DNA from 2 places in the Ancylobacter sp. TW_SC_1 genome. Region 1 is predicted to be linked to the other one. Evidence: riboswitches for the same ligand, from Rfam matches in the RefSeq annotation. Region 1 holds a riboswitch; the other holds the start of a gene.
What was found. Region 1 has a riboswitch for cobalamin ahead of AC1PZ7_RS18275 (energy-coupling factor ABC transporter permease). Riboswitches for the same ligand answer to the same signal wherever they lie in the genome.

Region 1 (4,344 bases):
GCGCACCTGCCGCCGGAGAACGAGGAGGGCGCGCCGAGGGTGGCGCCGCCGCGCCCCTCGGAGCCCGGCGAGCCGGGACACCATCACCTGCCGGTGTCGCGCGAGAGCGTGCACTGGGGCTATCTCTCGCGCAGCATCGCGCCGGTGCTGCGCGTGCGCTCGGGCGCGCTCGTCACGATCGAGACGCTGACCCAGCACGCCTATGACGACCATGAGCGGATGATCCGCGGCGACGCCGGCGCCGAGGACGTGTTTCACTGGAGCCGCGACTACAAGGCGGTGGACCGGCGCGGCGCCGGGCCGATGAACGCCAGCATCTTCGGGCGCGGGGCGGGCGAGGGTTTCGGCGTGCACATCTGCACCGGGCCGATCTTCGTGCACGGGGCCGAGCCGGGCGACGTGCTGGAGGTGCAGATCCTGCGGCTCAAGCCGCGCCCCTGCGCCAATCCCGCCCATGCCGGCTTCGCCTTCGGCTCCAACGTGGCGGCGGCCTGGGGCTTCCACCACGACGACATTCTCGACGAGCCGCGCAAGCGCGAGGTCATCACCATCTACCGCACCGACGCCGCTGGCGAGAGCGGCTATGCCGAGGCGGTGTATTCCTATCACTGGGCGCCGCAGACCGACCCGTTCGGCGTGGTCCACGAGACCATCGACTATCCCGGCGTGCCGGTGGACCATACCCGCATCGCGAAGCGGCACGGCGTGCTGAAGGGCGCGCGCATTCCGGTGCGTCCGCATTTCGGCTTCATCGCGGTGGCGCCGCGCGAGACCGACATCGTCGATTCCGTGCCGCCGGGCTATTTCGGCGGCAATGTCGACAACTGGCGGGCCGGGCAGGGCGCTTCGGTCTATCTGCCGGTCACGGTGCCGGGCGCGCTGCTCTCGGTCGGCGACCCGCATCTGGCGCAGGGCGACGGCGAGATCAGCGGCACCGCGCTGGAATGCTCGCTCACCGGCGACATCCGCCTCGTGCTGCACAAGCGCGGCGAGACCGAGAAAGCCTATCTCAACGGCCTCGGCGCGCCGCTGATCGAGACGCCCGACGCCTGGCTGCTGCACGGCTTCAGCTACACCAACTATCTGCGCGAGCTCGGCCGCAACGCGCAGTCGGAAGTGTTCAAGCGCTCCTCGCTGAGCCGGGCGCTGCGCGGCGCCTTCCGCGCCACGCGAAAATTCCTCATGGAGCGCTACGGGCTCGACGAGGACGAGGCGATCTCGCTGATGTCGGTCGCCGTGGATTTCGGGGTGACGCAGGTGGCGGACGGCAATTGGGGCGTCCATGCCAAGGTCGCCAAGGCGATCTTCGAGCCTGAGGGCTGAGCCGGGCCGGGCGTGCCGGAGCCGTGTTCTTCCCGATGACGGCGGGCGCCGTTTGGCCTAGGGCAAGGTGTCCAATGGCGCGGGCCGGCGTTTGGCGGGAAAAGGCCGCCGCGCCCGACGCCGGGCTCGATGGTGGCACCTGATGAGGCATGCAGCGCCGCTCGCGGCGGTCTTTCTCGCTCTCTCGGCTCTCGTCTCCGGCGCGCCGGCGGGGGAGACGCCGCCGGCCGACGATGCGGCGCTGACGGCGCTTGGCGAGACGCTGTTCTTCGACACCGACCTCTCGCGCAACCGCACCCAGTCCTGCGGCACCTGCCACGACCCCGCGCACGGCTTCGCCGATCCGCGCGGCGGGCCGGTCTCGCTCGGCGATGACGGCGTCTCGCACGGCGTGCGCAACGCGCCGAGCGCGAGCTATGCCGCCTCCATCCCGCGCTTCGGCAAGGATGCCAAGGGCAATCCCGTCGGCGGGCAGTTCTGGGACGGGCGCGCGGCGACGCTGGCCGAGCAGGCCGGCCAGCCGCTGCTCAACCCGGTCGAGATGGCGATGCCGGACAAGGCCAGCGTCGTCGCCCGGCTGAAGGAGAAGCCGGCCTATGTCGAGGCCTTCCGCGCCCGGTTCGGACCCGACGTGTTCGGCGACGACGAACGCGCCTTCGCCGCCCTCGCCGAGGCGCTGGCCGCCTATGAGCGCAGCCCGGCCGTCTCGCCGTTCGATTCCCGATATGACCGCTACCTGCGCGGCGACTACACGATGACGCCGCAGGAAGAGCTGGGGCGGGTGCTGTTCTTCTCCAACCAGTTCACCAATTGCGGCCAGTGCCACAAGCTGACGCCCAACGGCGGCGCCGGGGAGACGTTCTCCAATTACCGCTTCCACAATATCGGCACGCCGGCCAATGCCGCGCTGAAGGTGCCGGTCGACCGTGGCCTGCGCGCCCGCAAGGACATCGGGGGCAAGCGCCATGACGGGCAGTTCCGGGTGCCGGGCCTGCGCAATGTGGCGGTGACGGGCCCCTACATGCACAACGGCGTCTTCAAGGATCTGAAGACCGTCATCCTCTTCTACAACAAGTACAATTCCTCGGCCCCCGCGCGGCAGATCAACCCCGAGACCGGCGCCGTGTGGGACAGGCCGGAGGTCGCCGGAACGCTGTCGCTGAAGGAGCTGGAGAGCGGCCCGGCGCTCGACGACCGGCGCATCGACGCGCTGGTCGCCTTCCTCAGGACGCTGACCGACGCGCGCTACGAGCCGCTGCTGGAGACGCCCGCCGCGCCGTGACGGCTGCGGATAGCGCCTTGCGATTGCTTGACAGGGAAGGCCTTCCGGCGCGTGGTAGCCGCGCACATGGTGTCCGGGTGGGAAACCGCCCGGATGAAATGGGAATGGGGAAGGGCCTGCCGGCCCCAAGCCCCAACCGCCCCCGCGACTGTGAGCGGCGAGCGGCCTTCCATCATGCCACTGGACCCGACCCGAAAGGGGAGTGACCGGGAAGGCGGAAGGCGCGCAGCGACCCGCGAGTCAGGAGACCGGCCATGCGCACAGGTCCAACCGCACGCCGTCGGGTGAGACGGCACAGGAGAACCCCATGCATATCGAGCCCGGCCTCGTGGCCGAAGGAAAGATCTGGCTGAGCTATGTGACGGCCGCCGGCGCCGGCGCCTACACGCTCAAGCTCGCCGCCGACGCGGTGCGCGAGCGCGGCGCCGTCTCGCTGGTGGCGCGCAGCATCGCCACGACGGCGCTGGTCTTCGCCTTCTTCGAGCTGCTGCCGCACCATCCCGTCGGCGTGTCCGAGGTGCATCTCATCCTCGGCTCGACGCTGTTCCTGATCTTCGGCGTCGCGCCGGCCGCCATCGGCCTCGCCGCCGGCCTCGCCATACAGGGCGTGTTCTTCGCGCCGTTCGACCTGCCGCAATACGGCATGAACGTCACCACGCTGCTGGTGCCGCTGTTCGCGCTGACCGCGCTGGCGAGCCGCGTCATCGCGCCGAACACCCCCTATGTGGAGCTGAAGTACCGCCAGGCGCTGGCGCTCTCGACCACCTATCAGGCGGGCATCGTCGTGTGGGTGGCGTTCTGGGCGTTCTACGGCCATGGCTTCACGGTGGACAACGCGCAGTCCATCGCCTCCTTCGGCGCCGCCTACATGCTCGTCATCATCGTCGAGCCGCTGGTCGACCTCGCCGTGCTGGCGGCGGCCAAGGCGCTCAACGGCCTCAAGGGCAGCCCGATCTTCGAGCGCCGGCTCTACCACACGGCGTGATGCCGATTCTTCCGGGGTGCCGCCACGGCGGCTCCCCGGCGTCCTCTCAGGCCCTGAGCATGCCCGGCACTATGTGGTGGACGAACACCGCCAGCTGACCGGCGATCCACAGCACGGCGGTGACGTCGCGGGCGTCGAGCCCGCCTCCCGACATGTCGAGAAAGCCGGATACGGCCTCCAGGCCGAGCGCGGCGACGCCGGCCATGAAGACCGCCCCCGCCAGCGCGCCGATGGCGAAGGTCAGCGCGAACTGCGCCAGCGGGTGCAGCGTCATGTCGGTCACGGCCGTCTCTCCTGCGATGGCGGAATCTTCATGTCAGGCACAGCCCTTCCCACGCGGCGGCGGGCAGCAGCGCGCTGGCGGCGGCGAGCGCGATGAGCGCCAGCCCGGCGGCGATGCGGATCCTCGGGAGGAAGGCGAGCCGGCGCAGCGAGGCGACGCCGAGCGTGGTCGCCGTCACGGCGGGCAGCGTGCCGAGCCCGAAGCCGGCCATGACGGTGGCGCCGCCGCCGCCCGAGCCGGTGAGCATGGCGTAGAACAGCGCGCCATAGACCATGCCGCAGGGCAGCAGGCCCCAGGCCGCGCCGGCGACCAGCGGCCCGGCATAGCCGCCCGCCAGCGCCAGCCTTCCGGGATGGCGCGCCAGCCGGGCGATTGGCCCGGTCAGCCGGTCGACGACGGTCAGCGGCGGGGCGAGGCCGAGCATCGACAGGCCGATCCAGCCCAGCGCCGCCGCCGCCGCCCAGCGCATCA
Region 2 (4,344 bases), 1.8 Mb from region 1:
TCGGCGAGGCGCGGGTCGTCACGGTCCTCGCCCGGCAGGACGGCGAGCGCGAAGCCCCGCGCCCGCGCTTGCGCGCTCAGCCGGTCGACGCCGTAGCGCCACCAGTCGAGCCCGCCGAGCAGCCGCACCACCACGATGCGGGCATGGACGGCGACGCTGTCGATCCACAGATCGACCGACATCGGGTGCCGCAGGTCGCGCAGATTGGCGAGGCGCAGGCTCGGAAGGTCCGCCCCGCCCCGTGCCATCATCGCTTCCTGCGCCCGCGCGAGCGCCCCGAGGTCGCTGTCGGCGAAGGACACCACCACCACCTCGCCCGGCGTCTGGCCGAGATCGACCGGCTCGACGAGGTCGTCGAGGCTGGTGGAGGTGGTGGTGAGGATGTGCATCGGGTGGGCCTTCCCTCAAGCCGTCATCCCGGCCCGCGGTGCAGCCGCTGAGCCGGGATCGTGCGCCGGAAAGGACGAACGCGATCCCGGATGCGGCCTCTGGCCGTTGCGGGATGACAACATGTGGAAAAGCTCCTCACGCCGTCTCCAGCGCCCCCGTCAGGATCGCCTCCACCTTCGCCCGGTCGAGCCCCTTGAGGCCGATGGCGACGAGGCGGCCGATGCGCGGCCCGGCGCCCCAGGGGCGGTCGAAATGATGCGCGACGTTCGGGCCGACCGCCTGCACGAGCAGACGCATCGGCTTGCCGGCGACGGGCAGGAAGCCCTTCACGCGGAGCACCTCCGCCTCTTCCGCCGCGCGGGCGACACGGGCGGCGAACTCGGCGGGATCGGCGATCTCCGGGATCTCGACGACGAAGCTGTCGAAATCGTCGTGGTCGTGCTCGGCCTCGTCGTCGTGATGCGTCCGGCGGTTCTCGATGTCGTTCTCGGTGCCGATGCCGAGACCCATCAGCAGGACCGGGTCGATGCGCCCCCCGGTAACGCTCACCACCTGCACGCCCTTGGGCAGCTCGGCATCGAGCGCGGCGCGGGCACGCACGGCGCCCTCCGTGTCGATGAGATCGCCCTTGGTCAGGATGACGAGGTCGGCGCAGGCGATCTGGTCGTCGAACACTTCCTCGATCGGGTCGTCATGGTCGAGCGAGGCGTCGGCGGCGCGCTGCGCGCTCAGCGCGTCATGGTCATGGGCGACGCGGCCCGAGGCCAGCGCCTCGCCGTCGACCACCGCGACGACGCCGTCCACCGTCACCCGGCTCCTGATCGCCGGCCAGTGGAAGGCCTGCACCAGCGGCTTGGGCAGAGCGAGGCCGGAGGTCTCGATCAGGATGTGGTCGACCTTCGGCACACGCGAGAGAATGGCGTCGAGCGCCGGCACGAAATCATCGGCGACGGTGCAGCAGATGCAGCCATTGGCCAGCTCGACGATGTTCTCCTCCGGGCAGGTATCGATGCCACATCCCCTGAGGATCTCGCCGTCGATGCCGACATCGCCGAACTCGTTGACGATCACCGCGAGGCGCTTGCCCCGCGCGGTCTCCAGCACATGGCGGATCAGCGTCGTCTTGCCGGAGCCGAGAAAGCCGGTGACGATGGTGCACGGCACCCGGTCGAGAGGGGTCGGTTCGGCAACGGACATGCGGCGTCTCCACGAAAACCACTAGAATCGCGGGATGCACCGGTCGCGGACGGGATTCCGCGCGAGGCCGCGAACGGGATTCGCAGCTCTGCCTGACTGCCGGGCACCCCGCCGGCACGCACGACCGGACCGTCGGCAGGTCTCCTGGCTCGCGGGTCGCCGCCTCGTCGCCGCCTTCCCGGAGCGTATCTCCAGTGGCTTTCGGCGCAGGCTCGCCGCTTACAGTTGCGGGGGCAGCCGCGGAATTGGAGCGCCCGAAGCGCCCCGCACCGCATTCCCTCTTCGTCCCTCCCAGGGGAGGAAACCGTCGATCGCGGCCACTAAAGGAGCCTTGCCGGGGATTGTCAAACGCCTGATTGGAGGTCGCCGTTGCGGCCCGGCGATTGCCGGCTATAGTCCGCCATGTCGTCGGTTCCCGTGACACGCACGGGACGCAAGACGGGAACGCGGTGGGGCCGAAGCCTTCTCGAAGGCCGACGCCGAACCCGCGGCTGCCCCCGCAACTGTGAGCGGCGAGCCCTTCTCCATCGGCCACTGGCGGCGACGCCGGGAAGGCGGAGAAAGGGCCGTGACCCGCGAGCCAGGAGACCGGCCGTCGACACGAACCGCAACGGTCCTCGGGTGGAGGGCCAAAGGAGAACGTTATGACGACCCTCAACAGCCGCGACGCGGCTGCCCCGCACGACTCCACCGCCTCGCGCGCGGTGCAGATCACCTTCGCCGCCCTTCTCGGCGTCTTCGTGCTCGGCGGCGTGGGCTTCTCCCATATCAGCGCCGTGCACAACGCGACGCACGACGTGCGCCACGCCAACGCCTTCCCCTGCCACTGAACGCGAGGGGAACCGCGCCATGTTGCTTTTCAGGACGATTCTGTTCGTCGCCGCGCTCGCCGGCATCGGCACCGGGCTTGTCGGCTCGGCGATCCATGTCTTCACCACCGTGCCGCTGATCCTCCAGGCCGAGACCTTCGAGGGCGGCGAGGACGCGCCGGCCGAGGCCGTCGCGCACGACCACGCGGATGCGACCGCCGCCCATTCCCACGCGCACGACGCCGAGGAATGGGGTCCGGCGGACGGCGTCGAGCGCAACGCCTACACGATCCTCGCCACCGTGCTCACCGCCTTCGGCTTCGGCCTGCTGCTGGTCGCCGCCAGCGAGCTCGCCGGCGGGCTCAAGGGATGGCATCAGGGCATCCCCTGGGGTCTGGCGGGCTTCGCCGTGTTCACGCTGGCGCCCGGCCTCGGCCTGCCGCCGGAACTGCCGGCCATGCCGGCCGCCGATCTCGCCGCCCGCCAGCTCTGGTGGATCGGCACGGCGGTGGCGACCGCCGGCGGCCTCGCGCTGATCGTGTTCGGGCGCTCGCCGCTGTTCGCCGTCCTCGGCGTCGCGCTGATCGTGGCGCCGCATCTCGTCGGCGCGCCGCAGCCGGAAAGCCACGACAGCCCGATCCCGGAGGCGCTGCACCACAGCTTTGTCGTCGCCAGCGTGGCGGCCAGCTTCGTGTTCTGGGTGCTGCTCGGCGGCCTCGCCGGCTGGCTGCGCCCGCGCCTCGGCGCGGCGGCGGGCTGAGGCGTGAGCCTGACCCTCGTCCTCGGCGGCGCCCGCTCGGGCAAGAGCCGGCACGCCGAGGAACGGGTCGAGCGCCATGCCCCGCCATGGAGCTATCTCGCGACCGCGCAGGCCTATGACGAGGAGATGGTGGAGCGCATCGCGCTCCACCGCGCGCGGCGCGGTGCCGGCTGGGAAACGCGCGACGCCCCGCACGACCTCGCCGGCGCGCTCAAGAACCTCCCGGCCGGGCGGCCGGTGCTGGTCGACTGCCTCACCCTGTGGCTGACCAACCGCATGCTGGCGCAGGCCGACGTGGCGGCGGAATCGGCCGCGCTGGTCGAGGCGCTCGCCGGCCGCGACGGGCCGGTCGTCGCGGTGTCGAACGAGGTCGGGCTCGGCATCGTGCCCGACAACGCGCTGGCCCGCCGCTTCCGCGACGCGCAGGGCCGGCTCAACCAGATGATCGCCGCGCGGGCCGACACCGTGATCTTCATGGTGGCCGGCCTGCCGATGACCGTGAAAGGACCGGCGACGTGACCGATATCTCGCCCGAGGAGGCCGCCCGCCATCGCGCCAAGATGGAAAAGCGCAAGGCCGTGCAGGACGCGGAAGTGGCGGAAAAGACCGTCGAGAAGGGCCTGCTGATCGTCCACACCGGCGCCGGCAAGGGCAAGTCCACCGCCGCCTTCGGGCTCGCCTTGCGCGTGCTCGGGCATGGCGGAAACGTCGGCGTCGTGCAGTTCATCAAGGGGGCGTGGCAGTCGGGCGAGCGCGCGGCGCTGGAGAGCTTCGGCGCGCGGGTCGACTGGCACTCCATGGGCGAGGGCTTCACCTGGGAGACGCAGGACCTCGAGCGCGACATCGCCGCCGCCCGAAGAGCGTGGGACAAGGCCCGCGCGATGATGAACGACCCGGCCATCGGGCTGCTCATCCTCGACGAGCTGAACATCGCCCTGCGCTATGATTATCTGCCGCTCGACGAGGTGGTGGACACGCTCAAGGCCCGCCGCGAGGGGCTGCACGTCGTCGTCACCGGCCGCAACGCCAAGCCGGCGCTCATCGAGGCCGCCGATCTCGTCACCGAGATGGGGCTGGTGAAGCACCATTTCAAAGCCGGGGTGAAGGCGCAGAAGGGCATCGAATTCTGATGCCCGGCCCTCGAAATTCCGGAACGTCATCGCCATGTAGAATCCGACGCCGAGTGTC

Region 2: linked by a shared signal. The riboswitch ahead of cobW (cobalamin biosynthesis protein CobW) and the one ahead of AC1PZ7_RS18275 (energy-coupling factor ABC transporter permease) in region 1 are both predicted to bind cobalamin.

The regions. Positions count from the first base shown of each region.
Region 1 is NZ_CM166365.1:3,876,234-3,880,577, reverse strand. It holds gene AC1PZ7_RS18285 (acetamidase/formamidase family protein) at 1-1,323, shown strand, start outside; gene AC1PZ7_RS18280 (cytochrome-c peroxidase) at 1,466-2,605, shown strand; cobalamin riboswitch at 2,656-2,876, shown strand; gene AC1PZ7_RS18275 (energy-coupling factor ABC transporter permease) at 2,913-3,590, shown strand; gene AC1PZ7_RS18270 (hypothetical protein) at 3,637-3,873, opposite strand; gene AC1PZ7_RS18265 (sulfite exporter TauE/SafE family protein) at 3,902-4,344, opposite strand, start outside.
Region 2 is NZ_CM166365.1:2,110,208-2,114,551, reverse strand. It holds gene cobN (cobaltochelatase subunit CobN) at 1-389, opposite strand, end outside; gene cobW (cobalamin biosynthesis protein CobW) at 526-1,587, opposite strand; cobalamin riboswitch at 1,705-1,911, opposite strand; cobalamin riboswitch at 1,980-2,198, shown strand; gene AC1PZ7_RS09720 (CbtB domain-containing protein) at 2,232-2,417, shown strand; gene AC1PZ7_RS09715 (CbtA family protein) at 2,437-3,156, shown strand; gene cobU (bifunctional adenosylcobinamide kinase/adenosylcobinamide-phosphate guanylyltransferase) at 3,160-3,675, shown strand; gene cobO (cob(I)yrinic acid a,c-diamide adenosyltransferase) at 3,672-4,286, shown strand.